DNA from 2 places in the Caballeronia sp. DA-9 genome. Region 2 is predicted to be linked to the other one. Evidence: predicted binding sites of a transcription regulator. Region 2 holds the regulator's gene; the other holds the start of a gene.
The links. The regulator HrcA, encoded in region 2, represses chaperone genes, less so after heat shock. The targets are predictions, from matches to a motif close to TTAGCACTCNNNNNNNNNGAGTGCTAA.

Region 1 (15,925 bases), 210 kb from region 2:
TCAACGCTTGTCGGCGCTCGACGTGGCATGGGTTTCCGCCGATACGTTTCACATTGTTGTAGGTAACGCGGCTCCGCGTTACGCGGCCACGCTGGCTAAGCGTCTTTCTCCTGGCAATGGAGCTTCGCCGCTGCCGGCGTGATGTCATTGGAATGTCCGGCGATTGATACATAGGCGTATTAATCGTGTATTAATCGCCGAATATGTAAATCTGTGCGCACGGTCAGTGCGCACGTTTCATTTTTCCTCGGATTACTTTCAGACCCGGCATGGCGAAAGCCATGATCCGGGTCTATTATATTTCAGCCACAAAGCCAGTTTTTCAGCGGATTATTTAAAAAAGTTGGCACGCTGCTTTTCATGAATCAAAAAAATTAGAAACCCTGCTGGTGATTCAGATTGAGAAAAAATCAGTTTACCTGATCGATAAATCAATAAAACACGATTCGATTTGCGTTCCAATTCCTGTCAGGAGTCATTCATGAGATTAAAGACCGCTATTTGGATAATGCTGATGTTTATAGCCGGAGTTGCTCACGCTAATCAGTTCAACGCGCAGTGTGCTTACTCACATACTCTGCCAGACGATTCCATTGTGCATCCCGGCAAGCCGGGGCAAGCCATGATGCATGATTTTTTCGGAAATTCAAATACTGACGCCTACAGCACTTACGATTCATTAAACAGCAACAAGGTCATTACATGCGACACAGCCGCGGATCGCTCGGCATATTGGGCGCCGCAGTTGAAACGTGCGTCGGGTATTATCGCGCCCATGTACCAAAAGACGTACTACAAGAATGACCAGCCGGTCGCCGCTTTCCCTGTCCAACCCATTCCAGCAGGACTGGAAATGCTGGCAGGCGATCACATGGGTACGGTGCCGAATCCACATATCAACTTTCTGTGCGCCGGCAGCGGCAACTACACGACAACCATGCCGCAGCGCTGCCCACCCGCCAGCGGCGCCACCACTTCGCAATTCAACATCTCCGTGCATTTTCCGGACTGCTGGGACGGGAAAACCTTGGTACCCGTTCTGGGAGCAAATCAGGCTCAGAAGATGCAAAGCCTTATGCGCGCGGCAAACGGCGCGCTTAATGTAGCGTATAGGAACAGCGACGGCACCTGCCCGGCCGGGTATCCGGTGAAGATTCCAGAACTGCAGATGAACATTGCGTATGACCTCGGTAGTGATCCGGACCTGTCCACCGCGCAGCTTTCGCTTGATCCGATATTGCAAAACGGTCAATGGGTTCCGCAATGGGGAAGCATGTACACCGCACATGGAGATTTTGTGAACGCATGGCACGTGGAGACCATGCAATACTTAGTGGACACATGCATGAACAAAGGAGGGACGTCGGGCGGTCTTCCAGGCGCAACCTGTGACAAAAGTATTCCAGTCTATTATTCAGCGACTGCTGCGAACGTGCAAATGGATGTTAATGGCACCATTAGCCCGACCAGTACGACTTTGGTTTCGGCACCTGGCGACCTTATCTTCATGAAATTTCCCATGCCGGAAAACCTAGATGACTATCCGTACGTCGGCTCTTATCTCCAGACCCTGGGTGGAAACGTAACCGATTCGACCGCGGTTTCCCTCTGGATCTATAGCGCAACCCCGAATTGGGACGATGCATCAAACCCGCCAAACGCCTCTGCATGCAGTACGAGCGATTACATCGGGAAGATCTACGCCGATAACGTCCAGCAAGTGCGCAACAACGATATCAGCGCCTACATAGCGTCGCAAAAACAGGCGGGCGCAAAGCAGATTGCCGTCTGCATCCGCAATTCGACGTCAAAGACCTTTCAATTCTCGTCGCGTCTGGGTATCTGGGCACCGGGGTTATATTTGAAGTAATTATCTTTTGATTAAAAAAAGGCCTGCGGAGTGCAGGCCTTTTATTCTATAAAACCTGCTTTTTATTCTCAGTAACGATGAAAGGTGTCATGTAGTTAACAACTATCTGCGGCAACAAGACGCATCAAATAAAAACAAAATATTTTTCGAGAAATTTCGATTAAGCAAGCTCTTGAAATCGCGATAACCTTCTCCCGAGACCGATAAAAGGTCTAAACGTAATATCTCAAAAACGTTTAAATTGGGCAAGGTATGAAACACAAATCCGGGTCGGGGTTTTGCAAGCGGTTAGCAATTTTCCCTGCTCTCCTTCTCTCAGGTTGCGGCGGCCAGATGGATCTTCTCGATCCAAAGGGCAGTATCGGACTGGCTGAGAAAAATCTTATTCTGACGTCCACGTACGCCATGTTGATCGTGGTCGTGCCGGTTATTTTCCTCACGCTTTTATTCGCGTGGAAATATAGGCAGTCGAATACATCGGCTGAGTATTTGCCGAAGTGGGCGCACTCCACAAAAATCGAGATCGTGGTGTGGCTTGTGCCTGCCATGATTATTCTTTATCTCGGTATTCTGACCTATAAAAGCACGCACGCGCTCGATCCGTATAAGCCCATTCAGTCGGACGTCAAGCCGATCAATGTCGAAGTTGTCGCGCTCGACTGGAAATGGCTCTTTATCTACCCGGATCTTGGTATTGCCACGGTCAACCAGATCCAGTTTCCCGTCGGCACGCCAGTGAGTTTCAAGATCACGTCGGATTCGGTGATGAATTCGTTTTTCATCCCGCAATTGGGTGGCCAGATCTACGCAATGGCGGGCATGCAAACCAAGCTGCACCTGATTGCCGACCACGCCGGGGACTATGCCGGGTTGTCCGCGAACTTTAGCGGTCAAGGTTTTTCGGACATGAAATTCCGCGCTATTGCGACCACGCCCGAAGAGTTCGCGGCCTGGGTGAAGAAGGTGAAAGCGTCGCCGAGCCAGCTTGACGGCATGAATTACGCGGCCGTTGCCTCGCCGACCGAAAAGCATCCGGTCCAGTACTTCTCGAAGGTCGACGCGAATCTGTTCCAGACCATCGTCGCGAAATACAACAACGGGCATGCTCGCAACATACCCGACCCCATCTGCCGTACGAAGGGATAAGCCATGTTTGGAAATTTGTTGGGAAAACTAACGCTGGCGGACATACCGTTCGACCAGCCCATCATCATGGGCGCGGCAGCGTTCATGGCGCTCATTGTGGTGGCCGTGGTCTTCGGGCTGACGTGGTTCAGGAAGTGGGGCTATTTGTGGAGTGAATGGTTGACATCGGTCGATCACAAGAAGATCGGCGTCATGTACATCGTCGTAGCGGTGCTCATGCTGCTGCGTGGCTTTGTCGATGCCCTGATGATGCGCACTCAACTCGCGCTCGCGTATAACGGGCCAGGATTCCTGCCGCCCGAGCACTACAACCAGATCTTCACCGCGCACGGCGTCATCATGATTTTCTTCATGGCGATGGCCTTCATGATCGGCCTGATGAACATTGTCGTGCCGCTGCAAATCGGCGCGCGCGATGTCGCGTTTCCGTTCATCAACTCGCTTAGTTTCTGGATGACCGCGGTCGCAGCGATTCTGATCAACATCTCGCTGGTGATCGGGGATTTTGCACAAACCGGCTGGCTTGCTTATCCGCCGTTGTCGGAATTGCAGTTCAGTCCGGGAGTGGGTGTTGATTACTATTTGTGGAGCTTGCAGCTTTCCGGCATAGGAACGTTGCTCACTGCCGTCAACTTCTTCGTCACGATTGTGAAGATGCGCGCGCCCGGCATGACGTACATGAAGATGCCTGTGTTCACGTGGACGTCGCTGTGCTCGAACGTGCTGATTCTCGCCACGTTCCCGATCCTCACTGCAACGCTTGCATTGCTCGCGCTCGACCGTTATCTGGGCATGCATTTCTTCACGAACGACGCGGGCGGCAACGCCATGCTATATCTGAATTTGATCTGGGCGTGGGGGCATCCGGAGGTGTATATCCTCGTGCTGCCGGCGTTTGGCATCTATTCCGAAGTTGTCGCCACCTTCGCCAAGAAGCCACTGTTCGGCTACAAGACGATGGTCTACGCGACCTGCTCGATCATGGTGCTGTCGTTGCTCGTCTGGCTGCATCACTTCTTCACCATGGGTTCCGGCGCGAACGTGAATGCGTTCTTCGGGATCATGACCATGGTCATTGCCATACCGACCGGTGTAAAGATCTTCAACTGGCTGTTCACTATCTATAAGGGACGGCTGGAATTTTCATCGCCTGTGCTGTGGACAATTGGATTCATGGTCACGTTCACGGTTGGCGGCATGACGGGTGTTCTGCTTGCTGTGCCGGGCGCTGACTTTGTGCTGCATAACAGCTTGTTCCTGATCGCTCACTTCCATAACGCGATTATTGGCGGCGTGGTGTTCGGATATCTCGCCGGTTTCACTTACTGGTTCCCGAAGGCGTTCGGTTTCAAGCTGAACGAAACGCTCGGCAAGTGCGCGTTCTGGTGCTGGTTCGTGGGTTTCTGGACTGCTTTCATGCCGCTGTACGTGCTCGGCTTCATGGGTGCGACGCGCCGCATGAATCATTACGACACGCCGGGCTGGCAGCCGTATATGGTCGTTGCGCTGATCGGCGCCCTGATTATCCTCGTAGGCGTGTTGTTCCAGGTTGCTCAGGTCGTTGTCAGTGTGGTGAAGCGTAATTCGCCTGCGTACAAGGACGTTACGGGCGATCCGTGGAACGGCCGCACGCTCGAATGGGCAACCAGCTCGCCGCCGCCGGTTTATAACTTTGCGGTCTTGCCGGTAGTGCACGATCTCGACGCCTTCGCTCACATGAAGGAACGAGGCCGCACGCGCCATGCGCGCGAGGATTATCGAGACATCCACATGCCGCGCAACACCAGCGCTGGCCTGGTCATCGCCTTGTTCAGCCTGGCGGTTGGTTTCGCGCTGGTCTGGCATATCTGGTGGCTCGCCATGGCCGGATTGCTGGGCGTGATCGTCACGCTGATCATGCGCAGCTACGACAACGACATCGACTACTTCATTCCGGCTGCGACCGTTGCCGGAATGGACGGCTCGCCGGTGCAAACACGCACCCGCGACCTGCAGGAGGCACTGTAATGCTGACTAAAATCATTCCGCACGGTATGCCGGAATCCCACGACGACCACGGTTCATCGAATACGGTGCTTGGGTTCTGGGTGTACCTGATGACCGATTGCATCATCTTCGCGTCATTGTTCGCCGTGTTCGCCGTCATGGGGAACCAGTTCGCGGCAGGTCCTTCAGGCAAGGAGGTGTTCGAACTGCCCGGCGTCATGCTGGAAACCGCTATCCTGCTGTTCAGCAGCATTACGTTCGGCTTCGGCATGCTGGCCGCGTATAAAGGCAAGTCGACCGCGCTGCTCGCGTGGCTCGGCGTCACGTTCCTGCTTGGCGCGGCTTTTATCGGGCTGGAGATCCATGAGTTTCAACTTCTGATCCAGCAAGGGTACGGTCCGGGAACCAGCGCGTTCTTGTCGGCGTTCTTCACCCTGGTGGGAACGCACGGCCTGCACGTCACGGCTGGCCTGATCTGGATGGCGGTGCTTGCCGTGCAGGTTATCGGCAACAAGAAAGTCACTCAACGCGATCTGACGCGCCTCGCGTGCCTCAGCCTCTTTTGGCACTTCCTGGACATCGTCTGGATCTGCGTCTTTACCTTTGTTTATCTGACGAGCGTCGTATAAATGGCACACGCACATTCAATCGATACCGGCGCGGGCCACGGCAGCGTGCGCTCGTATGTCATCGGCTTTGTCCTCTCCGTCGTGCTGACGGCCGCAGCGTTCGGGCTGGTCATGCAACAGTCGCTTGGGCAAACCGACACGATCATCGCGATTGCGGTGCTCGCATTCATCCAGGTCCTCGTGCACCTCGTGTTCTTCCTGCACATGAACACGTCGTCATCGCAGCGCTGGAACGTCGTCGCATTCGGATTCACCATGCTGGTGGCGGTGATTGTGATTGGCGGGACGTTGTGGGTGATGCATAACGTCGGCCACCACATGATGTCGCGCTAAGCCTCAAGCGCTTTTAGCTGTATCAGGACGGCGCCCGGAGGAAACTCCGGGCGCCGTTCCTTTTGATACAAAAGCAAGGAGCAAGGCGTCCCGTGCAGGCAAAAAAATGCCCGCCGTCTTGCGACGGCGGGCATTGCCATTTTCTCTGGCGAGCGCTTACGCGTATTCGTGCAGCGCCGAGCGCATCTTCTTCATTGCGCTGGCTTCGATCTGACGAATCCGCTCAGCCGATACACCAAATTCGTCGGCGAGTTCATGCAGCGTCTTGCCGCCCGAGCCGTCGTCGTCCACTTCGAGCCAGCGCGCCTGAACGATCCGGCGGCTGCGTTCATCGAGCGATTCGAGCGCGGTGGACAATCCTTCGCTTTGCAGCTTGTCGAACTGACGCGATGCCAGCACGTTAGTCGGCTCGTTATGCGAATCCGCCAGATAAGCAATCGGCGCGTACGACTCTTCGCCGTCGTCAATCTGGCCTTCCAGCGCAATATCGCCGCCGGAAAGACGCGTTTCCATCTCCGAGACTTCCTCGCGCTTCACATTCAGTTCTTTCGCAAGGCTATCGACTTCACCCGGCGTGAACGCATTGTGTCCAGTCTTATGGCTGCGCAGGTTGAAGAACAGCTTGCGCTGCGCCTTCGTGGTCGCAACCTTCACCGTGCGCCAGTTGCGCAGGATGTATTCGTGAATCTCGGCCTTGATCCAGTGCATGGCGTACGAAACCAGCCGCACGTTTTGCTGCGGGTCGAAACGCTTCACAGCCTTCATCAGGCCAATATTGCCTTCCTGAATCAGGTCAGCGTGCGGCAGGCCGTAGCCCAGATAGTTACGGGCAATTGAAACGACCAGGCGCAAGTGCGACAGCACGAGCTGGCGAGCCGCGTCGAGGTTGTCGTTCTCGCGAAATTCAGTGGCGTACTGACGTTCTTCCGACGGCGTAAGCATCGGAATCCGGTTGACAGCCGAAATGTAGGCGTCGATGTTGCCGATCTGACCAGTCAACATGGACGACTGCGCAAACGTCAGCGCACCTGCCGAAGCGGCCTTGGCCGACGCCGAGTGTCCAGTATTCGGAAGGGTTATCGCATTGGTCACGCTTGTCTGCTCCTTATCAACAAAAAACCCGATGAAAACCGGGTCCAGCCATGATATTAGCACTCTGCTATTTCGAGTGCTAAAGATTAGAGGGCCGATATGTGCGGGAGTTCCCTAAAAGCTATTAGAACTTGTACTCCAATAGGTAGTAAGTGCTTTCCCGAACCAATTCCTGGGATTTCGCGAAGAGAAACGAGTTCCTTGTCAATTTTACCGAAAGAAACCTGCAAGTCTGCGCACGATTTACTTCTCAAATCCCTTTTCGATGAAACTTAATTCCGTCTTTCCAACAATCCGCAGAACTGTTCTGAGCTTTTTTTTAAGACCGTCTCTAAAATGGCGGCGTGCCGTTCCCTGCGGCGAGTGTGTTCGAGAAACCAGCTCCGGAGTAGTTCATGCAAAAGAACAAAAGTGTTTGGCAAAAACGCTCTTTTTACGGCGCAATCCTGGGAGCCCTCGCTCTTGTATCGGCGAGCGCCAAGGCTGACCAGTTCGGCGTGCAAGTTGCCGGCGGTGTCGCTGACCATGATGTCCGCAAGGCGGACGTCGGCGTTGTCTGGGACCCGAACTGGACATGGTGGGAAATTGGCGGGTTCCATTTCACCGTGGTTGGCGAGGCGCACGTGGCCTACTGGGACATTCGCGAGAGCAACGCGTCGCATCCGAATATCTGGGAGTTCGGGTTGACGCCGGTATTCCGTTTCATCAAGAGTTCGGGCTGGTTTCGGCCATACGTGGAGGCGGGCGTTGGCGTGCGGTTGTTATCGCATGTGCGTGAAACGGAGGACCGCACGTTCTCGTCGTCCTTTCAGTTTGCCGATATGGTGGGCGTCGGGGCGCAGTTCGGCGCGCATCAGAACTATCAGGCAGGCTTCCGGTTTCAGCATTTATCCAACGCCGGTATCGAACACCCGAATCCTGGTATAAATTTCAGCCAGATATATTTGCAGTACAACTTCTGACGAGGACCGCATCAGCCGGTTCCTCAAGCGCAAGAGGAACCGACCCATGCCGGCACAATCCACGGATAAGCCCATCGACGCAATACGCGAACTCGAGCGCGGCCGTTTTCGCGCGATGGTCGACGGCGACGGCGAGGTGCTCGACGCGCTGCTGGCGGACAACGCGAGCTATGTCCACACCAACGGCAAGCGCGAGTCGAAGCGGCAGTTTATCGATGCAATCACGGCGGGACGCCGGCGTTACCGGCAAATCGAGATTCAGTCGCAAGACTTGATGCCGGGCGGCCGGGACACGTGGATCGTGCATGGGCGCGCGTTGATCGAGATGGAGTCGAAAAACGGCGCGCTGTTGTTTCCGATTGCGTACACGGCCGTTCATCTTCATGTCGATGGCAACTACAGGTTGCTCGCGATGCAGGCGACGCGCGTGGCGCTGGATTAGCGCCGGTTTGATACTCGCCGGGTTGAGTATCGCGGGGCCGGTGGCAAAAATGCAGCGTCTTGTGGACGCTGCTCGCCGTGCCGGTCCTGAGCGTCACCTGCTGTGCCTTTCGCCGAAGAGGTCAAGCCGCAACTGCTTCGTTTTCCACTGCCTTGCGTCCGGCCCATCGCGCGCGATTTAACGCGCTGATGATTGCATCGCTTACCGCCTGCATCGCGTTTGCATGCACGGCCACGCCAAAACGGGCGACTTGATCGCCGATCCGGCAACCGACAAACACAGCCGTTTCTCCCTTCGCGGTGACCGCCGTTTCGAACGAGGTCACATCGATCGGGCAGCCCGCTATCTCGGCAAATGCCGCGCCGACGGCCTGCGCATGGGCCTCGTCCGCCGTTTTCGAAACGGGAAGCGCCACATGACGGCCGTTGAAGTGGACCGCGGACGCATCGGCGCGTGACGCCGGTCCTTGCGCGTCGAAGTATTCGCGCTTGAAGAGCGTGCAAATGACGTCGCCGGACACTTCTTCGCCGGATGAATCGGCGACTTTCTGGACAGCGTGACTGAACTCGATTTGCACCCGCCGCGGCGGCGTGAAGCCCAGGCCGCGTTCAATGAGATACGTCGCGCCGCCTTTTCCCGACTGGCTATTCACGCGGATCACGGCGTCATAGCTGCGGCCGAGATCGGCGGGATCGATGGGGAGGTACGGCACATCCCACACCGTACCCGCTTCGCGCTGCGCAAAACCCTTGCGGATCGCGTCCTGATGCGAACCCGAGAACGCGGTAAACACGAGATCCCCCGCATACGGATGACGCGGATGCACGGCGATCTGATTACAGCGTTCCACGACGCGCCGCACGCCATCGATATCCGAAAAATCCAGGCCCGGATCAATACCTTGCGTGTACAAATTCATGGCGAGCGTCACGAGATCCACGTTGCCGGTACGCTCGCCGTTGCCGAAAAGGCAGCCTTCCACGCGATCGGCGCCCGCAAGGATCGCGAGTTCCGCTGCGGCGACCGCCGTTCCGCGATCGTTATGCGGATGCACCGAAAGCACGATGCTGTCGCGAAACCCCATGTTGCGGTCCATCCATTCGACCTGATCGGCGAACACGTTGGGCATGGCGGCTTCGACCGTGGCGGGCAAGTTCACGATCATCTTGTGAGCGGGCGTCGGGCGCCACATTTGCGCGACGGCGTCGCAGACTTCGCGGGAAAACGAAAGCTCCGTCATGCTGAACGTTTCCGGCGAATACTGGTACGTCCAGTGCGTCGCGGGGCGCGCGGCGGCGCATTCCTTGATGATTCGCGTGCCTTCCACCGCCAGCGCTTTGGTTTGTTCCTTCGTCATCCCGAACACGATCTTCCTGAACGACGGCGATATCGCGTTGTAAAGATGCACGATCACTCGCGCCGCGCCTTCCACAGCTTCGAACGTCCTCTCGATGAGATCCCGGCGCGATTGCACGAGCACTTCAATGGTGACATCGGCGGGAATGCGGTTTTCCGTGATGAGCTTGCGCACGAAGTCGAAATCCGTCTGCGATGCCGACGGAAAACCCACTTCGATTTCCTTGAAACCCACCGCCACGAGCATCTCGAAGAATTCGAGCTTGGCGTCGATGCTCATCGGGTCGATCAGCGCCTGATTGCCGTCGCGAAGATCGGTGCTCATCCAGATGGGCGCGCGTTCAATCGTGCGGTTCGGCCACTGGCGTCCTTTGAGCGTGACTTGGGGAAAAGGGCGGTATTTCTCGGAAGGGTTGCGCATCATCATCGTGGGCCTCGGCTGAACGCGTTGTAAGCGTGAAAGCGCAATCGTTGCGAGGCGGGCGCGCTGCCGGCGGCTTGCCAGCAACAGTCCCATGTGCGCTGCGCGAGTTCGCATTTTTCCTGGGCGTGGATGACGCCGGTGACAAACGTGAACGATGCAAATGCAGCGTGCATGTGTTCCTCGCGATTTCGTGGCCGTGGATGAACGGACGAAACCAGACGACTACGGGTGATAAAAAAAGGGGAGCTACGGAACTGCAGGAGGGACCGCGCATTGGGAATGCGCGGCGCCACGTTTAGCGACTTACGCTAGACGTAGCGATAGGGGCCGCGCTAGGCGACCCTGAGTAATTCGAAGGGAGGGGAACTGGGCAAAGCTCATGTCCGCACATTAGCTGACGGCGCGCGCATTTGTCAACCGTGGGCGGATTTTGGCTGACAAATTTATCGCCTGACGATATCCGCGATCAGTTCTGCCTGACGCGCTAGCGCGGCGGGAATTGGCGCCTCGCCGCGCAGCACGGTTTCGATCCAGCGCGCGGTTGTGGCGGCATCGAGCGATTCGGGCAGCGGCACCGCAGGCGCTTCCGGCGAAGAGCGTTCCGGCGACACCAGCGTTTGCGTGTGACCATCGTGGAACCAGTCGACCTGCACCTGGCGGCGTGTATCGGCGACGGCTTCGCCCTCCGTGCCACGGGCGAGCAGGGCGCCGCCGGCAGCCGCATCGGGATGTTCCGTAAAAAGTCCTGTCAGGCTTTCCCGATATTCCGGGTGCGTGTAGTTCACGAGCCGCAAACCCGGCTGCGCGAACGGCTGCAGAATCTTGACAAGCGTATGCGTTGAATTGCGCACGCCCATGATCCGGCGGATCGCCAGGAGGCGGGCCAATTTCGGCGCGAGCACGGTTATCGGGGCGAACGCGAGGCGTCGCGAAGCGAGGTTGTCTTCGATTTCATCATGTGAAGCTGATGCTTCCACGCCCAGTTCCGCGAAAATCGCGGCACTGGTCACGCGGCCCGGATCGTCGGTCACGCCGTGCACGAGCACCGGCACGCCTTCCCGCGCGAGCAGCAGCGCCAGTAGCGGCGTCAGATTGGGTTGCTTGCGCGCGCCGTTATAACTTGGGATGGAAACCGGGCGCGCGTTGTCGCGGCCATTCTGGATGTGCAGCGGCTCGAACGAGCGGTGGGCGGCAGCGAGCATCGCGGCAAGTTCGGCCGCCGTCTCTCCCTTCACACGATACGCAAGCAATACCGCGCCGAGTTCGAGATCGGAGACGCGGTTGTCGAGCATCGCTTCGTAGAGGGCGTACGTGTCCTCGCGGGTCAGCGCGCGCGCGCCGTTGGGCCCACGGCCGATTTCCTTGATAAAACGGGCGCAGGGGAAGGCAGCAGAGTCGGTCATCGAATGGTCCGGGCAGCCGTCTCGCACAAGTGTCTTCATCTCCACTCAGGTTGTGCATGTCGGCCGCTTCAATTGTGAAATGCGGGAAGCACATTCAGTACCGCATTTGAGGCGGCCTTGCAAGCGAAGGCGGCGCGATCGCCTCACCGCCCAGGCCATTCGGCCGAATCGCGGCTGCACACCGTGCACGTTAAACTTGAGTCCTGGGTAGATAGCCAGATCAAACAGGAGAAAGCGCAATGAGTCATGTTTTTGCCGCGGCGCCCGTGGTTGCGGTGCCTGTAGCCGGTTCCAGCGACACATTCCCCGTTCGCCGGATTTATTGTGTCGGCCGGAATTACGAGGCGCACGCGCGCGAGATGGGCCACGATCCGGATCGTGAGCCGCCATTCTTTTTTGCCAAGCCCGCGGACGCCGTGTTGTATGTCGCGCCCGGTGCAACGGGCGAGTTTCCGTATCCATCGCAATCAAAGAACGTTCACTTCGAGATGGAACTCGTCGCGGCCATAGGCAAGCAGGGCAAGGACATTCCCGCCGATCAAGCGCTCGACCACGTCTACGGTTACGCGCTTGGTCTCGACATGACCCGCCGCGACCTGCAAGCCGAAGCCAAGAAACTCGGCCGTCCATGGGATACAGCGAAAGGCTTTGACCATTCCGCTCCGCTCGGTCCAATTCATCCGGTGAAGGAAGTCGGGCATCTGGAGAAAAGCGCGATCTGGCTCACCGTCAATGGCGAGGAAAAGCAGCGTTCGGATATCTCGCAACTGATCTGGTCGGTGGGCGAGACGATTGCATATTTGTCGACGTTGTTCGAACTGTTCCCCGGCGACCTGATTTTCACGGGCACGCCGGAGGGCGTCGGCGCGATCCAGAAGGGTGATTTGATGAAGGGCGGCGTTGACGGAATCGGCGAGTTCTCCGTGCGCGTGGTCTGAGCATAAAAATGGAGGAGACAGATGAAGCTGTATAGCTATTTTCGAAGCTCGGCCGCGTTTCGCGTGCGCATTGCGCTGAATCTCAAAGGGCTCGATTACGACTATGCGCCGGTTCATCTGCTGCGCGACGGCGGCGAGCAACTGAAGCCCGAGTATCGTGAACTGAATTCGGACGGCATCGTGCCGACGCTCGTGGACGGCGCGGACATACTCACGCAGTCGATTGCGATCATCGAATATCTGGAGGAAACGCATCCGGAGCCGGCGCTGTTGCCGGGGACCGCACTGGATCGTGCGTTCATTCGTTCGGTCGCGCTGCAGGTGGCGTGCGAGATTCATCCCATCGACAACCTGCGTGTGCTCAAGTATCTGAAGCACACGCTGAAGGTTGGCGAGCAGGCCAAGGACGCGTGGTATCGGCATTGGCTGGAAACAGGGTTCAGTTCGCTTGAGAAGCGCCTGGCGAACGATCCGCGCGTGGGCGCGCTGTGTTTTGGCAATATGCCCACGCTCGCCGATCTTTGCCTCGTGCCGCAAGTATTCAACGCGCGGCGTTTCAATATCGATATGAGCCGGTATCCGACAATCGAGCGTATTGCCGATCACGCCGGGCAAATCGATGCGTTCGCGCGCGCCGCGCCCGGGCAGCAACCGGACGCCGAATGACGACAGCAGTTTTCTTATCCGGCGCCGGACTTGGCGCAAGTTTGATTATCGCGATTGGCGCCCAGAACGCATTTGTATTGCGGCAGGGTTTGAAGCGCAGGCACGTGGGCCTGGTCGTCACGATTTGCGCGCTGATCGATGTGTTGCTGATTGGGTTGGGCATTGGCGGAATGGGCGCGCTGATTGCACGTGCGCCCGTGTTGCTCGACGTGATTCGCTGGGCCGGCGCGGTGTTTTTGTTTCTGTACGGCGTGCGGGCGTTTCATGCGGCGTGGAAGGGGCCGGGGCATTTGCAGGCCGAGAACGGCGAGTCCCAGACGGCTTTGAAAGCGGCGTCGACCGTGCTGGCTTTGTCGCTGCTCAATCCGCACGTTTATCTGGATACCGTGGTCTTGCTAGGCGGCATTGGCGCGCGATACGGCTGGCCGGGGAACGCCTGGTTCGCGGCAGGAGCCATGTGTTCGTCGATTATCTGGTTTACCGCGCTTGGATTCGGCGCGCGATTGCTGCGGCCGCTGTTCGAGCAGGATGTCTCGTGGCGCGTGCTCGACGTGATCGTGGGCGTGGTGATGTGGTGGATTGCAGGGGCGTTGATCCTGTCCCGGTGAGTGGGCTTTGCGGCAGGCGTCGTGAAACGCCTGCGGCGTCCGGCTTTAATTTCCCAGCAACGCGTCCGCGAATTCGTCGGCGCTGAACGGCTGCAGGTCTTCCACCTTCTCGCCCACGCCAATGAAATAAACCGGAATCGGACGCTGGCGCGCAATCGCTGCAAGAATGCCGCCCTTCGCCGTGCCATCGAGTTTCGTCACGATCAAACCGGTCAGCCCAAGTGCGTCGTCGAAGGCCTTCACTTGCGCGAGCGCATTCTGACCTGTGTTTGCATCGATTACCAGCAAGACCTCGTGCGGCGCGTCCGGCTGCGCCTTGGCGATCACGCGCTTCACCTTGCGCAGCTCTTCCATCAGGTGAAGCTGCGTGGGCAGACGGCCGGCGGTATCGGCCATCATGACGTCGATTTTTCGCGCCCGCGCTGCGCCGACGGCATCGAAGATCACCGCGGCGGCATCGCCACTTTCCTGCGACAGAACCGTGACGTTGTTCCGCTCGCCCCACACGCGCAGCTGCTCGCGTGCGGCGGCCCGGAACGTGTCGCCGGCGGCCAGCAGCACGGACTGGTCGAAGCGCTGCAAATGCTTGGCCAATTTGCCGATGCTCGTGGTTTTACCCGCGCCGTTCACGCCGGCGATCATCATCACGAGCGGTTGAGCGCGGCCGAGCATCAGCGATTTCTCGAGCGGCCGCAGCAAATCCGCGAGGAGCGAACGGAGCGCGGCCTTGACCTGCATGGAGTCGACAAGACGCTCGGTGCGGACTTTTTCGCGCAGCGCTTCAAGCAGATATTCGGTCGCGTCCATGCCCGCGTCGGACATAAGCAATGCTGTTTCGAGCTCTTCGTAGAGATCGTCATCGATCTTCGCGCCGACGAAAATGCCCGTCAGTCCCGAACTCGTCTTCGACAACCCCGTCTTGAGCCGGGTCAGCCACGAACGTTTCGCGGTTTCCTCCGGTTCAGGCGGCGGCACGATGACGGCAGTTTCCTGCGGCGCGGTCCATTGAGACGCCGTACGCCCTTGCCAGTAGGGTTTGGGTTTTGCGCTCGCAGAGCCGTTCGCCGAATCGCCAGGCGAGTCAATGACCGGCTGAGCCGGCGTAACGGGTGTTGTTGCGTGCTCCAGCGGGGCCTTGACGTCCGCAGCCGGCGCAGCTGGACGCTCCGTCTCCACCGGCTGTGCCGGCGTAACCGGCGTGGTCGCATGCCGGAGTTCTTCTTCGGCTTCGGAATCAACGTCGACGGTGTCTTCGGCCTGATTTTCCTCGGGCGCGTCGGTCGATTTGCCTACTAATCGTTTGAAAAAGCTGAACATGGTCTGCAATGGTGGAAGTGGCGTTTCATCTGTGGCGTTGCAACCGCGTTTTTGACTCGAACGCCCGAAAAAACGCGAGACGATGTGGCCGCCGCGCCGCGAAAACCGCCGAGAGCAGCGGGAAGAACCGGGCGAAAGCGCGAAAACGGGAAAGACGCGTATTTTATCAGCCGGCATCCATTGTAGTAGCTGCGTGGCGGCGGACGCTGGCGTGCGCGGCGATGGCGCTGTGGTAACGTGCGCCCATCAGAGAACGCGATTCATGCTCGCGCTCGCTCTTATTACCGGCCCATGCTCGGCTGAACCGCCTGCCCACTTACGTACGTCCATGTCCCGCTCTTCCATTACCCGATCGCTCACGCGAGATCCCGAACGCAGCCGTGAAAAAACGCGCGATCCCGCGCTGGCAGACCGAGCGTCCAAAGTGCGTGAAGCGCCGCTGTCGCGTGGTGGCAAGGCGCATTCCATCCGTATTATTGGCGGCGACTGGAAGCGCACTCCGCTGCCCGTGCTGAGCCTCGATGGTTTGCGCCCGACCCCGGATCGCGTACGCGAGACCCTTTTCAACTGGCTCGGCCAGTCGCTCGATGGCCGCCGATGCCTCGACCTCTTCGCCGGCAGCGGCGCGCTCGGATTCGAGGCCGCGTCACGTGGCGCCGTGCGTGTATTAATGGTGGAGCGCAGCGGCCGCGCGGTTGCGCAGTTGAAGGCCAACCAGACGCGCCTGGCCGCCAAAAACATCGAAATCATGGA
Region 2 (15,925 bases):
CCATTGATGCCCGGCTCGCCGTTACCGGACGAACGAATTCGCATGCCGTCGTCAATGCCAGCCGGAATCTTCACTTCCAGCGTCTTCGTTTCCTTTACCTTGCCCGCGCCATGGCAATGACCGCACGGTTCAGGAATATAGGTGCCGGTGCCGTGACATTTCGGGCAGGTTTGCTGGATGCTGAAAAAGCCCTGCGACATCCGCACGGTGCCTTGTCCATGACACGTCGGACATGTTTCCGGCTTCGTACCGGGCTTCGCGCCCGAGCCTTTACAGATTTCGCAATTGACCCAGCTCGGCACGCGAATTTGCGTGTCGTAGCCGTGCGCGGCCTGCTCCAGCGAGATTTCCATGCTGTAGCGCAAATCCGCGCCACGATAAACCTGCGGACCGGCGCGCCCGCGCGCCGCACCCGCGCCACCGCCGGCGGCCTGGCCAAAGATGTCGCCGAATATATCGCCGAAGGCATCGGCAAATCCGCCGAAACCCTGCTGGCCTGCGCCCATGTTCGGATCGACACCCGCATGGCCGTACTGATCGTACGCCGCGCGCTTTTGCGGATCCGAGAGCATTTCATAGGCCTCCTTGGCCTCCTTGAAACGCTCTTCCGCATCCTTGCTATCCGGATTGCGGTCGGGGTGATGCTTCATCGCAAGCTTGCGATACGCCTTCTTGATTTCGTCGTCGCTCGCGTTCTTCGCGACGCCCATAACCTCGTAGTAATCCCGTTTCGCCATATCGGTTCAGCGCCACCGTGCCCGATCTTTCCGATCAAGCCGACAGCTCCCTCTTGGATGCCTGGAGTCTCGCGACTCGTGTGATTTGTCGACGCCCCGCCTTTGTGCGATTTCGCCCGGTCAGCAAACAACCGACGCGCATGATGCGTACAAAGCGCAGCGCCCTCTAAAAAACAACGTGCCCGGGGAGCCATTTGGCTCGCCAGGCGCGTTCTTTGTCCTTGCGCTCAACGTCTCGCAAGACATCTTCCGTCGCGGTCCCGCACGCAGCCGAAGCTGCACGGGACCGGTTCAACTTTCGCCGAAGACACGCTTGCGCGGTTCAATCGACTTAGTCCTTCTTCACTTCCTTGAAGTCGGCATCGACAACGTCGTCGTGCTGCTCCGGCGCCGCCTGTTGCGCACCCGGGCCGCCTGCGCCCGCTGCTGCCGCGCCCGCCGCACCTTGCGCCGCAGCCATGTCGGCGTACATCTTTTCGCCGAGTTTCTGCGACGCGGTCGACAGCGTTTCAATCTTCGCGTCGATTGCGGCCTTGTCGCTCGCCGTGCTCTTGAGCGCTTCTTCAAGATCCTTCAACGCAGCTTCGATCTGTTCCTTCTCGGCTGCTTCGATCTTGTCGCCGTACTCAGCCACGGCCTTCTTCGTGCTGTGCACCAGCGCGTCGCCCTGATTGCGCGAGTCAGCCAGTTCACGCAGACGATGATCTTCGTCTGCGTTCGCTTCAGCGTCCTTCACCATCTTCTCGATCTCGGCGTCCGACAAGCCCGAGTTCGCCTTGATGACAATCTTGTTTTCCTTGCCGGTTGCCTTGTCCTTCGCGCCGACGTGGAGAATGCCGTTCGCGTCGATGTCGAAGCTCACTTCAATCTGCGGCGTGCCGCGTGCTGCCGGCGGAATGCCTTCGAGGTTGAACTCGCCCAGCAGCTTGTTGCCCGCCGCCATTTCACGTTCGCCCTGGAACACCTTGATGGTCACGGCGCTCTGGTTGTCGTCGGCGGTCGAATAGACCTGTGCGTGCTTGGTCGGGATGGTCGTGTTCTTGTTGATCATCTTCGTCATCACGCCGCCAAGGGTTTCAATACCCAGCGACAACGGCGTCACGTCCAGCAGCAACACGTCCTTCCGGTCGCCCGACAGAACCTGACCCTGAATGGCGGCGCCAACAGCCACGGCTTCGTCCGGGTTCACGTCGCGGCGCGGTTCCTTGCCGAAGAATTCCTTGACCTTGTCCTGCACCTTCGGCATACGCGTCATACCGCCGACCAGGATGATGTCGTCAATATCGCCGACCTTCACGCCTGCATCTTTAATAGCGACGCGGCACGGTTCCATGGTGCGCTCGATCAGTTCCTCGACCAGCGACTCCAGCTTCGCACGCGTAATTTTCAGGTTCAAGTGCTTCGGACCCGACGCGTCGGCCGTGATGTACGGCAAGTTGATTTCAGTCTGAGCCGCCGAAGACAACTCGATCTTCGCTTTTTCAGCCGCTTCCTTCAGGCGTTGCAGCGCAAGCACATCCTTCGACAGGTCGACGCCTTGTTCCTTCTTGAACTCGCTGATGATGTAGTCGATGATGCGCTGGTCGAAATCTTCACCGCCCAGGAACGTGTCGCCGTTCGTGGAGAGCACTTCGAATTGCTTTTCGCCGTCGACATCGGCGATTTCGATGATCGACACGTCGAACGTGCCGCCGCCCAAGTCGTACACGGCAATCTTGCGATCGCCCTTTTCGTTCTTGTCCAGGCCGAACGCCAACGCGGCGGCGGTCGGTTCGTTGATGATCCGCTTCACTTCCAGACCGGCAATACGGCCTGCATCTTTCGTTGCCTGACGCTGGCTGTCGTTGAAGTACGCCGGAACCGTAATCACGGCTTCCGTCACTTCCTCGCCGAGATAATCTTCAGCGGTTTTCTTCATCTTGCGCAGCACTTCAGCCGAGATTTGCGGCGGTGCCAGCTTTTGATCGCGGGCTTCAACCCAGGCGTCGCCGTTATCGGCGCGCACGATCTTGTAGGGCATCAACGCGATGTCCTTTTGCACTTCTTTTTCGTCGAAACGACGGCCAATCAGCCGCTTGACCGCGTACAGCGTGTTCTTCGGATTCGTCACCGACTGACGTTTCGCCGGCGCGCCGACGAGGATTTCGTTGTCGTCAACGTAAGCGATGATCGACGGCGTGGTACGCGTACCTTCCGCGTTTTCGATCACTTTGACGGAATTGCCTTCCATGATCGCCACGCACGAGTTCGTTGTGCCCAGATCGATCCCAATGATTTTGCCCATTTTTATCACTCTCCTGACTTTGATCGCAGCGCATCCGTTTTTCCGTTTCGACGCGTTTGTCATCGATAAACGCTGCCGGATGCCCAAAATTTAACCCTGTACGCCAAATAAGAGCGTTCGCATGGTTTTCAAGACCAAAAACCCACGCAAACTCGACTTTTTTCAGCCTGTCTGCAACTTTTTTCGCGCGTTCAGCTCGGGTGCTTCATGTCGAGCACCCGGATTTTCTCCCGGGCGGCCGCCACGGCGGCTTCAAACTGGCCGAGTCCATGCCAGCCGGTCGCCCGTCCAAGACGCTTGCCGCGGTAGAAAAAGAACCACGTGGGAACGCCGTGCAGCATGAAACGCCGGCCAAGCTCCCGATGCTCGTAGACATTGCTGTGAAACCACTTCAATCCGAGCGCCCGGATTTCGCCTGGCTTGGCGAGCATCGCTTTTTTCGCGATCTCGCAATTGAAGCACTCGAAGCCCCAGAAGAACACAACAGCAAGCTCGTCTTCCGCCGACGCCAGGCCGGCGTCGAACGTGTCGGCGCTCAATTCCTGCATGTCGAAAACGGAAAACGCCGTGGCGTCGACCGGAATATTGACCATGACGGCTGCGTTCGCGCAGTGGAGCGTTTACTTCGGCGCTGCCACGGTCACGAGCGCTGGCCGCAAAACGCGATCCGCGATCACGTAGCCTTTTTGCAGCACGGACACGACCGTGTTGGCCTCCTGATCCGCCGGCACCATTGAAATAGCCTGATGGCGATGCGGGTCGAACTTTTCGCCAACCGGATTCACCTCAATGACGCGGCCCTTTTCCAGCGCGCCGGTCAATTGGCGCAGCGTCAATTCGACGCCTTCCCGTACCTTGGCGAGATCCGTCGAGGAATGCACGAGCGCGGCTTCCAGGCTGTCGAGCACTGGCAGCAGATTTTCGGCGAAATTTTCGATCGCGAATTTATGTGCCTTCTGGACGTCTTCCTGCGCCCGGCGCCGCACGTTTTCCGTCTCGGCTTTCGCGCGCAAGAACTCTTCTTGCAACGCTGCAGCCTTGGCCTGGGCTTCGGCGAGAAGCGCCTCGGTTTCGTTCACGTCGACGGCGTCCGTTGCCGCGCCTTGTATTTCTGGCGTGTTCGGCTGCTGTGTGTTCTGAGCCGCCGTTTCGTCGACGGGCGTGGGGTTCTGGCTCGCGGAGTTGTCTTGCGTGTTTTCCATGTCGCTTGAGATCTTTGCTATGGGTGAAAAACGAATGAAATCGGAAGCAGCGTTGCGGCTCCGACCCATCAAAAAAGCTGCCGATGATAACTGCCGGTCAACGTTGCAAAAACACAACTACTGCAACGCCTCATTGGTCCAGATGATCGAGGACTCAATGTGTTCGTCCCAAAAGCGCACTTGAGGCTCGAATGAGCGTTTTCAAGGGGTTGCGTAGTGTTTCAGGGGTCATTTCTATAGTGTGGAAACGGCCCGTTACAACCATTTTTAACCGGTGATCAGATTCAGATTGAGCCGCTCGAATACGTCGCCTACACTTCGATCATGCCTTCGGAAGCGCTAGTTAACCCTAATCTTACGAAAGCCGGAATCCAAGCTTTTTAATCGCTGAAGTGAGCTTTTGAGCCAACGTCAGCGCCTGAACGTCGAGCCGCTGCGTTGCCACGAGGAACACCATGAGACTAACCTTTGCTATTGCGGTGGTCGCGTTGGTGCTCGTTGGCGGCACAACCACCATCTGCATGTCAGGCGCGGTAAACGATCACAACGTGGAGTACGGCGGTGTGTCCGCGACCATGGACAGCCTGTTCAATCAGCACCTGAAAGTTTGTCGATAATGCGCCGGTCGCGTTTGGTCGGCCGCCCCTGCAGCGCGGCGGCCGGTTCACGATAAGTCTTTCTGCGTTCGTTCTCCGCCACGCGCTTTTCCCGCCCGGCATCGGTTTCCTTGTAAAGCGTTTGCGCCACCGTTGCGGGACCGCGCACTTCGCAAATCCCCAGCACGTCGACCTGCCAGAGCACATGCTCGATCTCGATCTCCACCAGATCGCCGACCCGCACGTCCTTCGATGGTTTCACGCTCGCGCCGCCAATCCTGACGCGGCCTTTCTCCACCGCGTCGCTCGCCAGTGAACGTGTTTTAAAGAAACGCGCGGCCCATAACCATTTATCGATGCGAAGTCGCGCGCTGGAATCCGTGGAAATAGCGTAGTTCATGGCGAAACCTTATGCAGCCGCGCTCAAGGTCTGGGGCGCTTGAACCGGCCAGCCTTGCAGATGCTGAGCCACGATTTCTCCGAGCGCCTTGATCCAGGCCGGCGATGCATTCAAACAGGGAATCCGGTGAAATTCCCTGCCGCCGGCGTTCAGGAAATCATCGCGTACTTCAATTCCAATTTCCTCGATGGTTTCCAGGCAATCCGACGTGAATCCCGGGCAAAACACGTCAACGCGTTTCGCGCCCGCAGCGCCAAGTTCCGCAAGCGTAGGCGCGGTATAGGGCTGCAGCCATTCAGCGCGGCCAAAACGTGACTGGAACGTTACCCGGCATTCGACCGGCGAAAGCCCGAGGCCAGCCATCAGCAATGATCCCGTCTGTTGACACTGGTCGTGATAAGGATCGCCCAGGTCCATGGTCCGCTTGGGAACACCGTGAAAGCTCAGCACCAGCCGGTCTCCCGACGCGAAGTCAGGCTGGCCGTGCTGGTGCCAGTATTCCCGAACCTGCTCCACCAGTGCGCCGATATACGCAGGATGATCCGCGTACTGCCGGATAGTGCGCAGTTCCGGCTGATTGCGCACGCGCTTCAGCGCGTTGAAGGCGTCGTCAAACGCCGTGGCCGTGGTCGACGACGAATACTGCGGATACATGGGCACGAGCAGCACGCGTTCGGCGCCTTCCAGCTTGAGCTGGTTCAGCATGGCCGGAATGCCCGGCGAACCGTAGCGCATCGCGTAATCGACGATCACGTGATAGTCGTTCACTGCAAACAGACGCCGCAACGCTTCAACCTGTTTTTCCGTGTAGACCCGCAACGGCGAGCCTTCGGGCAACCAGACCTGGGCGTACTTCCTGGCCGAGGCTCGCCCGCGAAACGGAAGGATCGCCAATCGCAGGATCACTTGCCACGCGAGCGCCGGAATTTCCACCACGCGCGGGTCCGAAAGGAACTGGGCGAGGTACTTGCGCACCGCCTTGGGCGTGGGCGCGTCCGGCGTGCCGAGGTTGATCAGCAGCACGGCAACGCGATGCGAAGCGGAAGGCTGCGAGGGCAACTCGAGGTCGTAGCGCATGGAAAAGAAGCTCGGCAAGCCAGCGTGATTGAGTAAAACCCATTATAGCGGCGCGTTTCGGAACGCAACATCGGCCGAACGGCCTAGTGGCGCAGCGGCTTGCGACGGGGCAAGATGGGTTGTCGGACGGAGGTGGCGGGATTTACCCGCCCTTGCGGGACCGTCTTATTGTTGGCTGAGCGAGAGGGACAAAAGCCGCGCGGTGATATCGACTATTGGAATGACGCGGTTGTACGCCATGCGCGTGGGTCCGATCACACCAAGCGTGCCGACAATCTTTCCGTTCACTTCATAGGGCGCGGTGACCACGCTCATTTCTTCGATTGGCACGAGATTCGACTCGCCGCCAATGAATATCTGCACGCCTTGCGCGTGGCTCGACACGTCGAGTAATTGAAGGAGACTCGTCTTTTGGTCAAACACGTCGAAAAGCTTGCGCAGCCGCGCCATGTCGGAGGAAAGATCCGCCACTTCCAGCAGATTGCGCTCGCCGGAAATCAGCAAGGTCTCGCCGGGATCGGTTTCGTCAACGCTCGCGGCCACCGCTGCCTGCATCAGCGTGGTCATGTCGCCGCGAAGCGCGTCGATTTCCTCGCGAAGTCGGCGGCGCACTTCGTCGAACGACAAACCGGCGAAATTCGCGTTGATATAGTTCGACGCCTCGGTGAGTTGCGACGGCGAATAGTCACGCTGGGTCGCCATGATTCGGTTTTGAACGTCACCTTCAGGCGTGACGATGATCAGCAGAATGCGCTTGTCGGACAGCCGCATGAACTCGATCTGCTTGAACATGTGGCTGCGGCGCGGCGTGAGAATGACGCCCGCGAATTGCGACAGGTTCGACAGGACGCTCGCGGCAGCCGCCACGATCTTCGCCGGTTCGCCGCCTTGCAGCTTGATCTTGACCGCGGAGGTCATGGCTTCGTCGTCGGTGGTTTCGACGGTCAGCATGGTGTCCACGAAGAGCCGGTAGCCGCGAGGCGTCGGAATCCGGCCCGCCGAGGTGTGCGGACTCACGACCAGCCCGAGGTCCTCCAGATCCGACATTACGTTGCGGATGGTGGCCGGGCTGAGTTCGAGGCCGGAGTAACGCGACAGTGTGCGAGAACCGACCGGCTGACCTTCGGCGATGTATCGCTCGATCAGCGTTTTGAGGAGGGTCTGGGCACGTGGGTCTAGCATGGGGAAATTTTAGCTCAACGTGGTGGGCGCAGCGAGCGCGATGACTGAAGAAACAAAAGGGAACGCCCCTTTTTCATTCATTCGTCATCAATTCATGTTGCACATCATTCTAACGAGAATTCTGCGAAACGCCGGGGCGCAGCACAGGAGGACCGTCGCCAAGGCAAGCTCAAGGCAACCCGGACCTGGCCCACGGTTCTTTTCAACACTCACCTATGGTGTAATGCCGCCATGGATATTGGCACCCAATTCAAGACCGTCGCGCTCGTAGGGCGCAACAATACGCCCGGCATCAGGGAGCCGTTGACGGCGCTCGCCGCTTGCATCGTGAAGCGCGGGTTCAACGTCGTGTTCGAAGCCGAAACGGCTCAGGAAGTCGGCGTGACCGACTATCCGGCGTTGACCGCGCCCGAGATCGGCGCCCGCGCGGATGTGGCGGTCGTGCTGGGCGGCGACGGCACCATGCTTGGCATCGGCCGGCAACTGGCGCCGTACCGCACACCCCTCATTGGAGTGAATCACGGACGGCTCGGCTTCATCACGGACATTACGCTCGCCGAAATGCAGGAACTCGTTCCACAAATGCTGGCTGGCAGTTTTGAGCGCGAAGAGCGGACCTTGCTCGAAGCACGCATCGTCCGGGACGGCCTGCCGATCTACCACGCGCTGGCATTCAATGACGTCGTGGTGAATAGAAGCGGCTTTTCAGGCATGGCGGAACTGCATGTTTCCGTGGATGGCCGCTTTATGTACAACCAGCGCTCCGACGGGTTGATCGTGGCTACCCCAACCGGATCGACTGCTTACGCGCTCTCGTCCGCTGGCCCGATCCTGCACCCGCAACTGGGCGGATTCGTGCTCGTGCCCATTGCGCCACATTCGCTTTCCAACCGGCCGATCGTCCTGCCTGACGATTCGAGCGTTGAAATCCAGATCATCGGCGGGCGGGACGTGAACGTGAACTTCGACATGCAGTCGTTCACCGCCGTGGAACTGAACGACACAATACAAGTGCGGCGTTCGCGGCATACCGTGCCCGTGCTGCATCCGGTGGGATATAGCCACTACGCCACACTGCGCAAGAAGCTGCACTGGAACGAATATCCCTCGCACGAAGACGCTTCGAAACTCTAAGACGCCCATGCTCCGCCATTTATCGATTCGGGACTTCGTCATTGTTTCCGCGCTCGACCTTGAGTTCGAGCGCGGCTTCACCGTGTTTTCGGGTGAAACCGGCGCGGGCAAATCGATTCTTATCGACGCCCTCGCGCTTACGCTCGGTGCTCGCGCCGACGCCAGCATCGTGCGCACCGGTGAAGCGCGCGCGGACATCACCGCCGAGTTTTCCACGCACCAGCAAGTCGTGCAGTGGCTCGACGAGCATGCGCTCGCGACGGGAGACGGCGACACGGTCATGCTCCGGCGCGTGGTGGATTCCGGCGGCCGCTCGCGGGCCTTCATCAACGGCACGCCGGCTACCCTTGTGCAATTGCGCGAGTTGAGCGAAATGCTCGTCGATATTCATGGCCAGCACGCACATCAGCTTCTGATGCGCCCCGACGCGCAGCGCGAACTCTTCGATACCCACGCCGGACTGCTGGAGACCGCGCAAAAAGTGGCCAGGACACATCGGGTCTGGCGTGACGCAACCCACGCCGTGGAACTGGCGCAAAACCGCGATCGCGAATTGCAACTGGAACGCGAGCGCCTCGCGTGGCAACTGAGCGAGCTCGACAAGCTCGCGCCGCAGCCAGGCGAGTGGGAGGAAGTGAGCGCGGAGCATCATCGGCTGTCGCATTCGGCGAGCTTGATCGATGGCGTTCAGGGCGCATTGAACGCACTGTCAGAGTCGGACGAAGCCATGATCACGCAGCTTGCCGCCATTGTGTCCCGGCTGCGCGGCCTGGCTGACATCGACCCCGCGCTTGCGGACGTACTGGCGTCGCTCGAACCTGCCGAAATCCAGCTACAGGAAGCGTCCTATTCGCTGTCGCATTACGCCCAGCGGCTGGAACTCGATCCGAACCGTTTGGCGCAGGTCGAGCACAGGATGGATCAATTGCATTCGGCCGCGCGCAAGTTCCGGATGCAACCGGAAGCGTTGCCGGAAGAACATGCGCAGCGGCGCAGCCAATTGGCCGCGCTCGATGCCGCCACCGATCTCGACGCATTGCGCGCCGCCGTATCGAAAGCGAAAGAGGCTTATCTGGCCGAAGCGACGGTCTTATCGAAGGCGCGCGCGAAGGCCGCGAAGTCGCTGGGCAAGGCAGTCACCCAGGGAATGCAGGAATTGTCGATGATCGGCGGGAGTTTCGAAGTCGCGCTCGTGCCGCTCGCCGAAGGCGGCGCGTACGGACTTGAGCAGATCGAATTCCGCGTGGCGGGTCATGCAGGTGTGACGCTACGGCCGCTGGCGAAAGTCGCATCGGGCGGGGAACTCGCGCGGATCAGTCTCGCGCTGGCGGTCATTGCGAGCACGGCCAGCCCGACACCCACGTTGATTTTCGATGAAGTGGATACCGGAATTGGCGGAGGTGTCGCGGAAGTTGTCGGGCGTTTACTGCATCAGCTCGGGCGCGACCGGCAAGTGCTGTGCGTCACGCATTTGCCGCAAGTCGCGGCGCGCGGCGATCACCACTTTCAGGTAGCGAAGACCGGCGATTCGGCGGGCGGTACGGTCAGCACTGTTACGCCGCTGGATAAATCGAAACGCGTGGAAGAAGTCGCGCGCATGCTGGGCGGGCTGGAAATCACGGCCACTACGCGCAAGCATGCAAAGGAAATGCTGGCGGCGTGACATTGCCGCTCTGCCATGGCGACTGGTCAGAGCGGCAAACCAACTTACTGACTTACCCGAAAACCCGCCTCCAAAGCCCGCCGACCGCTTCCCGTTCCGCCGCGACCACATCCGGTTCCACACGCGCCTTTTCCATCCCATCGAGCCTGAGCGTGTGCTGCAACTTCCTGTAGCGCCGATAAGCCGCGGCCACTGTTTCAGCCTCGGCGGCGCTCATCAGGCCAAATCGGGCGGCGTGACCCAACAGCGAAATATTGCCGAGATTGCGCACAAATTCGCCGTCTTCGCGCGAGTGCAGCAGCACCCAGAACTGCACGATAAATTCAATATCCACCATCCCGCCGCGATCATGTTTCAGATCGAAGAGCTTGCTTTTGTTCGGATGTCCGGCATACACGCGCTCGCGCATCGCGACAATTTCCTGCGCGAGGGCACTGGCGTCGCGCGGCATGGTCAGGACGTGCGCGCGAATCGCTTCGAAATGCGCGCCGATCCCGGCGTCGCCGGCGCAATAACGCGCACGCGACAACGCCTGATGCTCCCACACCCAGGCCGTATTCGCGGCATCGCCTTCACGAATCTGGTAGCGCCGGAACGATTCCAGGCTCGTCACCAGCAAGCCGGATTCGCCGTTCGGACGCAAACGCAGATCGACATCGAATAACGTGCCGGCGCCCGTTGCCGTTGTGAGCCACGTGACCAGACGGCGCGCGAACATGGCGTAGATATCGCTTGTGGAATCGTCGGGGTCGTCGTGGAGAAAGATCAGGTCAAGGTCCGACGCATAGCCCAGTTCCTTGCCGCCCAGCTTCCCGTAAGCGATTACCGAGAAGCGCGGCACGTCGCGATGGCGCTTCGGGAACTGCGCCCATACGGTTTCCATGGTGACGTCGAGCACCGCATCGGCGAGCGCCGACAGCAAGTCGCTCACATGTTCGACCGTGATCTTGCCGCTCAAGTCGATCAGCAAAATGCGGAACACTTCGGCCTGATGCGCATGCCGCAGCAAGTCCATTTGCTGCTCGGCGCCATCGGCGGCGGCCATTTGCGCGCGCAACGCCGTGCGGAATGCCTGCCAGTCGAATGGGCTGGAAATGACTTCGTCGTCGAGCAGTTCGTCCAGAAGCTGCGGATGCCGGATCAAGTAACCCGCGGCCCAGCGCGATGCGCCCAGCACCGCCAGCACGCGCTCGAGCGCCGCCGGATATTCGGTCAACAACGCGAGGTACGCGCCGCGCCGGCTGACCGCTTCGAGCAGATCGAAGAGGCGCGCGATGGTGTCGCCGCGCCGCTCGGGCGGCTGCGCCTTCTGGGCGGATTCGAGCGCGCGCTGCGCGATGATGTCGAAGCGTTCGCGGCTGCGCTCGGGCAAGCCTTCGTATCGCGTCGATGTCCACACGCTGCGCAGGCGCGCGAGCACAGCGGGCGCGTCGGTGAAACCGAGTTCCGTCACGCGTTCCAGCAATTGCGCTTCGGCGCTGTCGTCGCCGAGCGCGCTGCTCCAGACCCACGATGCCGCCGAATCTTCCGCCACGGCGCAGCCGCCGTCGCCATTCACCTTGTCGGCGAAAATCTGGTCGAACTGGAGCGCGACGCGCGCCCGATGCGCTTCCAGTGCGTCCTTGAGGGCATCGTAATCAGGGAAATCCATCGCGCCAGCGACCGCCGCGCGATCTTCTGGCGAGACCGGCATGGCGTGGGTCTGCGCGTCGTTTCTATATTGCAGCCGGTGTTCGAGCTTGCGCAGAAACAGGTACGCCTCGGTAAGTTCGCGGCACACCGCCGCCGATATCAGCCCGTGCGCCTCTGCCCGGCTCAGCACGGACAAGGTCGGACGAATCCGTAGATCGGCGATCTGGCCGCCCCGGATCAACTGGAAAACCTGCGCGCTGAATTCAATCTCGCGAATTCCGCCGCGGCCGAGCTTGATGTCGTCGGCTTTGTCGGGGCGCATGGAGGCACGGCGCTGCGCTTCCTGGCGAATCTGGACATGCAGCGAACGGATGGCGCTGATCACGCCATAGTCCAGATACCGTCTGTAGATGAACGGCGTGGACAACGCTTCGAGTTGCTTCGCGAGCCGTTGCGCCGCTTCGCTTGTCCCCTCCGACACCAGCCGCCCCTTGATCCACGCATAGCGTTCCCACTCGCGGCCCTGCACGTAGAAATACTCTTCGAGCATGCCAAGTCCGCAAGCCAGCGGACCGGCGTCGCCGTTTGGACGCAGGCGCATGTCGACGCGAAAGACGTAACCGTCCTCCGTCACCTCGGCCAGCGCGCCGATCAGCTTGCGCCCGAGCCGCGTGAAATACTCCTGCGTCGATAAAGCCGCGCGCTCGCCGCCCATCGTTTCGCCATCGTCTTCGTAGACAAAGATCAAGTCGATATCCGACGACACGTTCAACTCACGTCCACCGAGTTTTCCCATGCCCACCACGCCGAGCGTCAGGCGTTGTCCATCGGGCCCGCGCGGCTCGCCGAACGTCGTTTCCAGATCCGCCGACAACACCGCCAGCGCCCGCTGAATCGTCAACTCGGCAAGATCGGTCATGGCGCCGGTGACTTCGGCTACATCGGCGAGACCAGCCAGATCGCGTTCCATCACCGTGCAGAAAACTTCGCCCCGGAGCTTGCGCAATGCGGTCTTGAGCCTGGCTTCGTCGAACCGGGCGCCGCCAACGCAAACGTCGCACAACGCGTCCAGGCGCTCCTCGATCCACGCGCGGCGAACCGGCGCCTGCGACCATTTCGCCACCTGCACCGGAAGTTCGGGACGCGCGGCGTACAAGCGCGCCGCGTAGTTGGAAGCGCTGGTGCTCAGCAGCACATTCGGCGGATCGGCGTCGGTCATGAAAGGTCGGGCTCAGTCATTGCTCGTAAAACGTGTCCGGCAGTCCGCCGGGGCTTTTGTGACAAAGTGCGCGAAAGGGGAAAGGTCCATCCGGCGCGGCTTGGCGGGCGCATGGTAGCGTCTCCCCGCAGTTTTTTGAACTGCGCGCTGTGTTACATTTCCACGTCAAATCTCGAAAACCTACCATATCGCCGACCCACCGCCGCATGTCCGACCAAAAGGAATTTGCCGACCTGCCCGAAGCTGTACCAATGAAGCTTGGCGGTCGAGTCGAGCGCGTTTTGGCGCGGGCGCTCAAAGTCCTTCTGGTGGCCGTTGCCGTGGTGTATTTCGCGGTCGCCGGCATCTACCTCGTCCTGCGTTACGCCGTGCTGCCCGAAATCGATGCGTTCAGGCCGCGCATCGAACAGATGGTATCGGCGAAAATTCACGCGCAATTGCGTCTCGGGCGCATCACGGCGAGATGGTCCGGACTGCAGCCTTCATTCGATATCGACAACCTGCGTATTGACGCAGCCGATGGTTCGCCCGGCCTCGCTGTCCCGCACGCGAGCGCGACGCTGGCGTGGCGCTCGCTGCTCGGGCCCATTCCGGTGTTGTCCAACCTGAGCGTCGATGGACCCGACGTCATCATCGCGCGCAATAAAGACGGCACGTTCAGCGTGGCCGGCGTGCAGATTCCGTCGAAGCGCACCGGCAACAATACGTTCATGACCTGGCTCCTGAGCCAGCAAGCCATCGTGCTGCGTAACGGCACGCTGCGGTGGCACGACGCGCAACTCGGCGCGCCGGAACTCGCGCTCAAGCGCATCAAGCTCGCCATTCTCACCGACGGCCAGCGTCACCGGCTTGCACTGCAAGCACCGCCGGACGGCGACGTGCTGCACGGCCCGCTCGATTTCCGCGCGGATTTCCGCCACACGCTGTTCAGCGTGGCGGGCCGTCCGGAGAACTGGACCGGAGACGCTTATCTGTCGACGGGACCGGTCGACCTGCCCATGCTCGCGCGCTACGTGAAGATGCCGTTTGCAACCTACAGCGGACGCTTCGACAACCGCATCTGGCTCGACTTCGCCGGCGGCAAGCTAAAGACGGCGGGCGGCGACCTGACCGGCTCGGATATCGCGCTGCGGGTCCGCCCAACGCAGCCGCGCCTGGACATGCCCATCGCCAAATTCAACTGGGATCTGGCGCTCGAGGACCACGAGTACACGCTGCACCTCGCCAACCTCCAGGCGGAACTCGGACAGAAGCCCATGCCCGACGGCACGCCTGTGTCGCGGCTGCTCGCCATGCATACGCTGACCGGCAAATATCGCGTGGCAACCGTGAATCTCGGGCAGAAGTTCGGCGTATCGGGCGACTTCGTGGATCTCGGCATTCTCGGCGAATTCATGCGCGCGCTGCCGTTGCCCGCGAAAGTGCAGAACGATCTGATCCGCTTCGATCCGCGTGGCCAGATCGCCAACTACGCGCTGGAAACCGAACGTCCCGCGCCCACTACGGCGGCTCAAGCGCAGGAGCAGCGCGAGAAAGGCACGGAGCCGCCCACGCGATACACCATCAAGGGCGACCTTCACGGCGTGAGCGTGCTCGCGCAGGAACCGCCGCCCGGCCTGACGGTGAACAACCATCCGCGCGCCGGGATTCCTGGCGTGGAAAACCTGTGGGGAAGAATCGACGCGGATCAGGACCACGGCAGCGCGGTCATCGATACAAAGAACACCGCGATCACCCTTCCCGGCGTCTTCGATAACCCGCGCCTGGTTCTGGACCAGATCGACGGCCATGTGACCTGGACCGTCGCCGCCGCGCCGGGCAAGCCGCACAAGGCGATCACGGCGCACGTTGCCGACCTGCACGTGAAGAACGCCGATGCGGAAGCCCGCGCCACAGCCGACTACCGGAACGAAGGCGAAGGACGCGGTTCGCTCGATCTGAAGGCGACCGCCGAATATCTGAACGTGACGCGTTTGATCAACTATCTGCCGACCAGCATCAGCGAGAAGGTACGGGTTTATCTCGGGCACGCGTTGCAGGCAGGCGTTTCGCGCAATGGCACCATCGAGATTCACGGCGACCTGACGAAATTCCCCTATTCCCGTTTCCCCGATGCCGGCAAGTTCCGTATCGTCGCGCCTTTCAGCGGCGGCAAGTTCGAGCCCACGCCCTTCCCGCCGCGGACCATGGCGAACGGCACGCCGAATCAATGGCCGGCTTTCGATGGCATAGACGGGACATTTCATCTGGCCGAAAACAAGCTCGGCTTCGATATCACGCGCGGTCATTATCTCGGCGTCGGCGTGCGCAAGACGACCGGACGCATTGAAGACCTGGGCAATCGCGAATCGAAACTCGTGATCGACGCCGACGCGCATGGCCCGATCACCGACATGCTGCGCTACGTGGAAGACAGTTCGCTCGGTTCGCTTTCGCAGCATGTCGCAACAAAAATTCGCGCAACCGGCGACGCCACGCTCGCGTTGCAACTGCTGATTCCACGTGTCGCTCCGCCGCCCGGCCAGCGCCAGCGCGTGGGCTACAAAGGCTCGCTCACGTTCACTGGAAACGATCTCGAATATGCGGCGTTTCCGCCTTTATCGAATCTCAAGGGGCGCGCGAGTTTCGGTGAAAAGACGGCTTCTCTCGATGGCATCACGGGCAAGTTCCTTGGCGGCGACGTACGCGGCACGGGCGGCGTGAAACCCGACGGAAGCTACGCGTTCGACGTCACCGGCCGCATTGGCGCGGACGCGGCCCAGAGCCTCAATTTGCGCAATCAGGCGCAGACGGTCGCGC

Region 1: the regulator HrcA is predicted to act here: its motif matches at 7,113-7,139, upstream of rpoH (RNA polymerase sigma factor RpoH).

The regions. Positions count from the first base shown of each region.
Region 1 covers NZ_CP195133.1:335,197-351,121, forward strand. The annotation lists gene nagE (N-acetylglucosamine-specific PTS transporter subunit IIBC) at 1-142, shown strand, start outside; gene ACRWA7_RS17750 (DUF1996 domain-containing protein) at 482-1,870, shown strand; gene cyoA (ubiquinol oxidase subunit II) at 2,123-3,016, shown strand; gene cyoB (cytochrome o ubiquinol oxidase subunit I) at 3,032-5,023, shown strand; gene cyoC (cytochrome o ubiquinol oxidase subunit III) at 5,023-5,631, shown strand; gene cyoD (cytochrome o ubiquinol oxidase subunit IV) at 5,632-5,964, shown strand; gene rpoH (RNA polymerase sigma factor RpoH) at 6,121-7,056, opposite strand; gene ACRWA7_RS17780 (acyloxyacyl hydrolase) at 7,452-8,018, shown strand; gene ACRWA7_RS17785 (nuclear transport factor 2 family protein) at 8,065-8,460, shown strand; gene leuA (2-isopropylmalate synthase) at 8,582-10,240, opposite strand; gene ybiB (DNA-binding protein YbiB) at 10,684-11,643, opposite strand; gene ACRWA7_RS17800 (fumarylacetoacetate hydrolase family protein) at 11,883-12,581, shown strand; gene maiA (maleylacetoacetate isomerase) at 12,603-13,247, shown strand; gene ACRWA7_RS17810 (LysE/ArgO family amino acid transporter) at 13,244-13,855, shown strand; gene ftsY (signal recognition particle-docking protein FtsY) at 13,901-15,172, opposite strand; gene rsmD (16S rRNA (guanine(966)-N(2))-methyltransferase RsmD) at 15,501-15,925, shown strand, end outside.
Region 2 covers NZ_CP195133.1:541,958-557,882, reverse strand. The annotation lists gene dnaJ (molecular chaperone DnaJ) at 1-737, opposite strand, end outside; gene dnaK (molecular chaperone DnaK) at 1,069-3,021, opposite strand; gene ACRWA7_RS18750 (thioredoxin family protein) at 3,213-3,614, opposite strand; gene grpE (nucleotide exchange factor GrpE) at 3,642-4,223, opposite strand; gene ACRWA7_RS18740 (hypothetical protein) at 4,679-4,840, shown strand; gene ACRWA7_RS18735 (RNA-binding S4 domain-containing protein) at 4,812-5,219, opposite strand; gene hemH (ferrochelatase) at 5,229-6,296, opposite strand; gene hrcA (heat-inducible transcriptional repressor HrcA) at 6,462-7,478, opposite strand; gene ACRWA7_RS18720 (NAD kinase) at 7,710-8,612, shown strand; gene recN (DNA repair protein RecN) at 8,620-10,275, shown strand; gene glnE (bifunctional [glutamate--ammonia ligase]-adenylyl-L-tyrosine phosphorylase/[glutamate--ammonia-ligase] adenylyltransferase) at 10,328-13,126, opposite strand; gene ACRWA7_RS18705 (YhdP family phospholipid transporter) at 13,333-15,925, shown strand, end outside.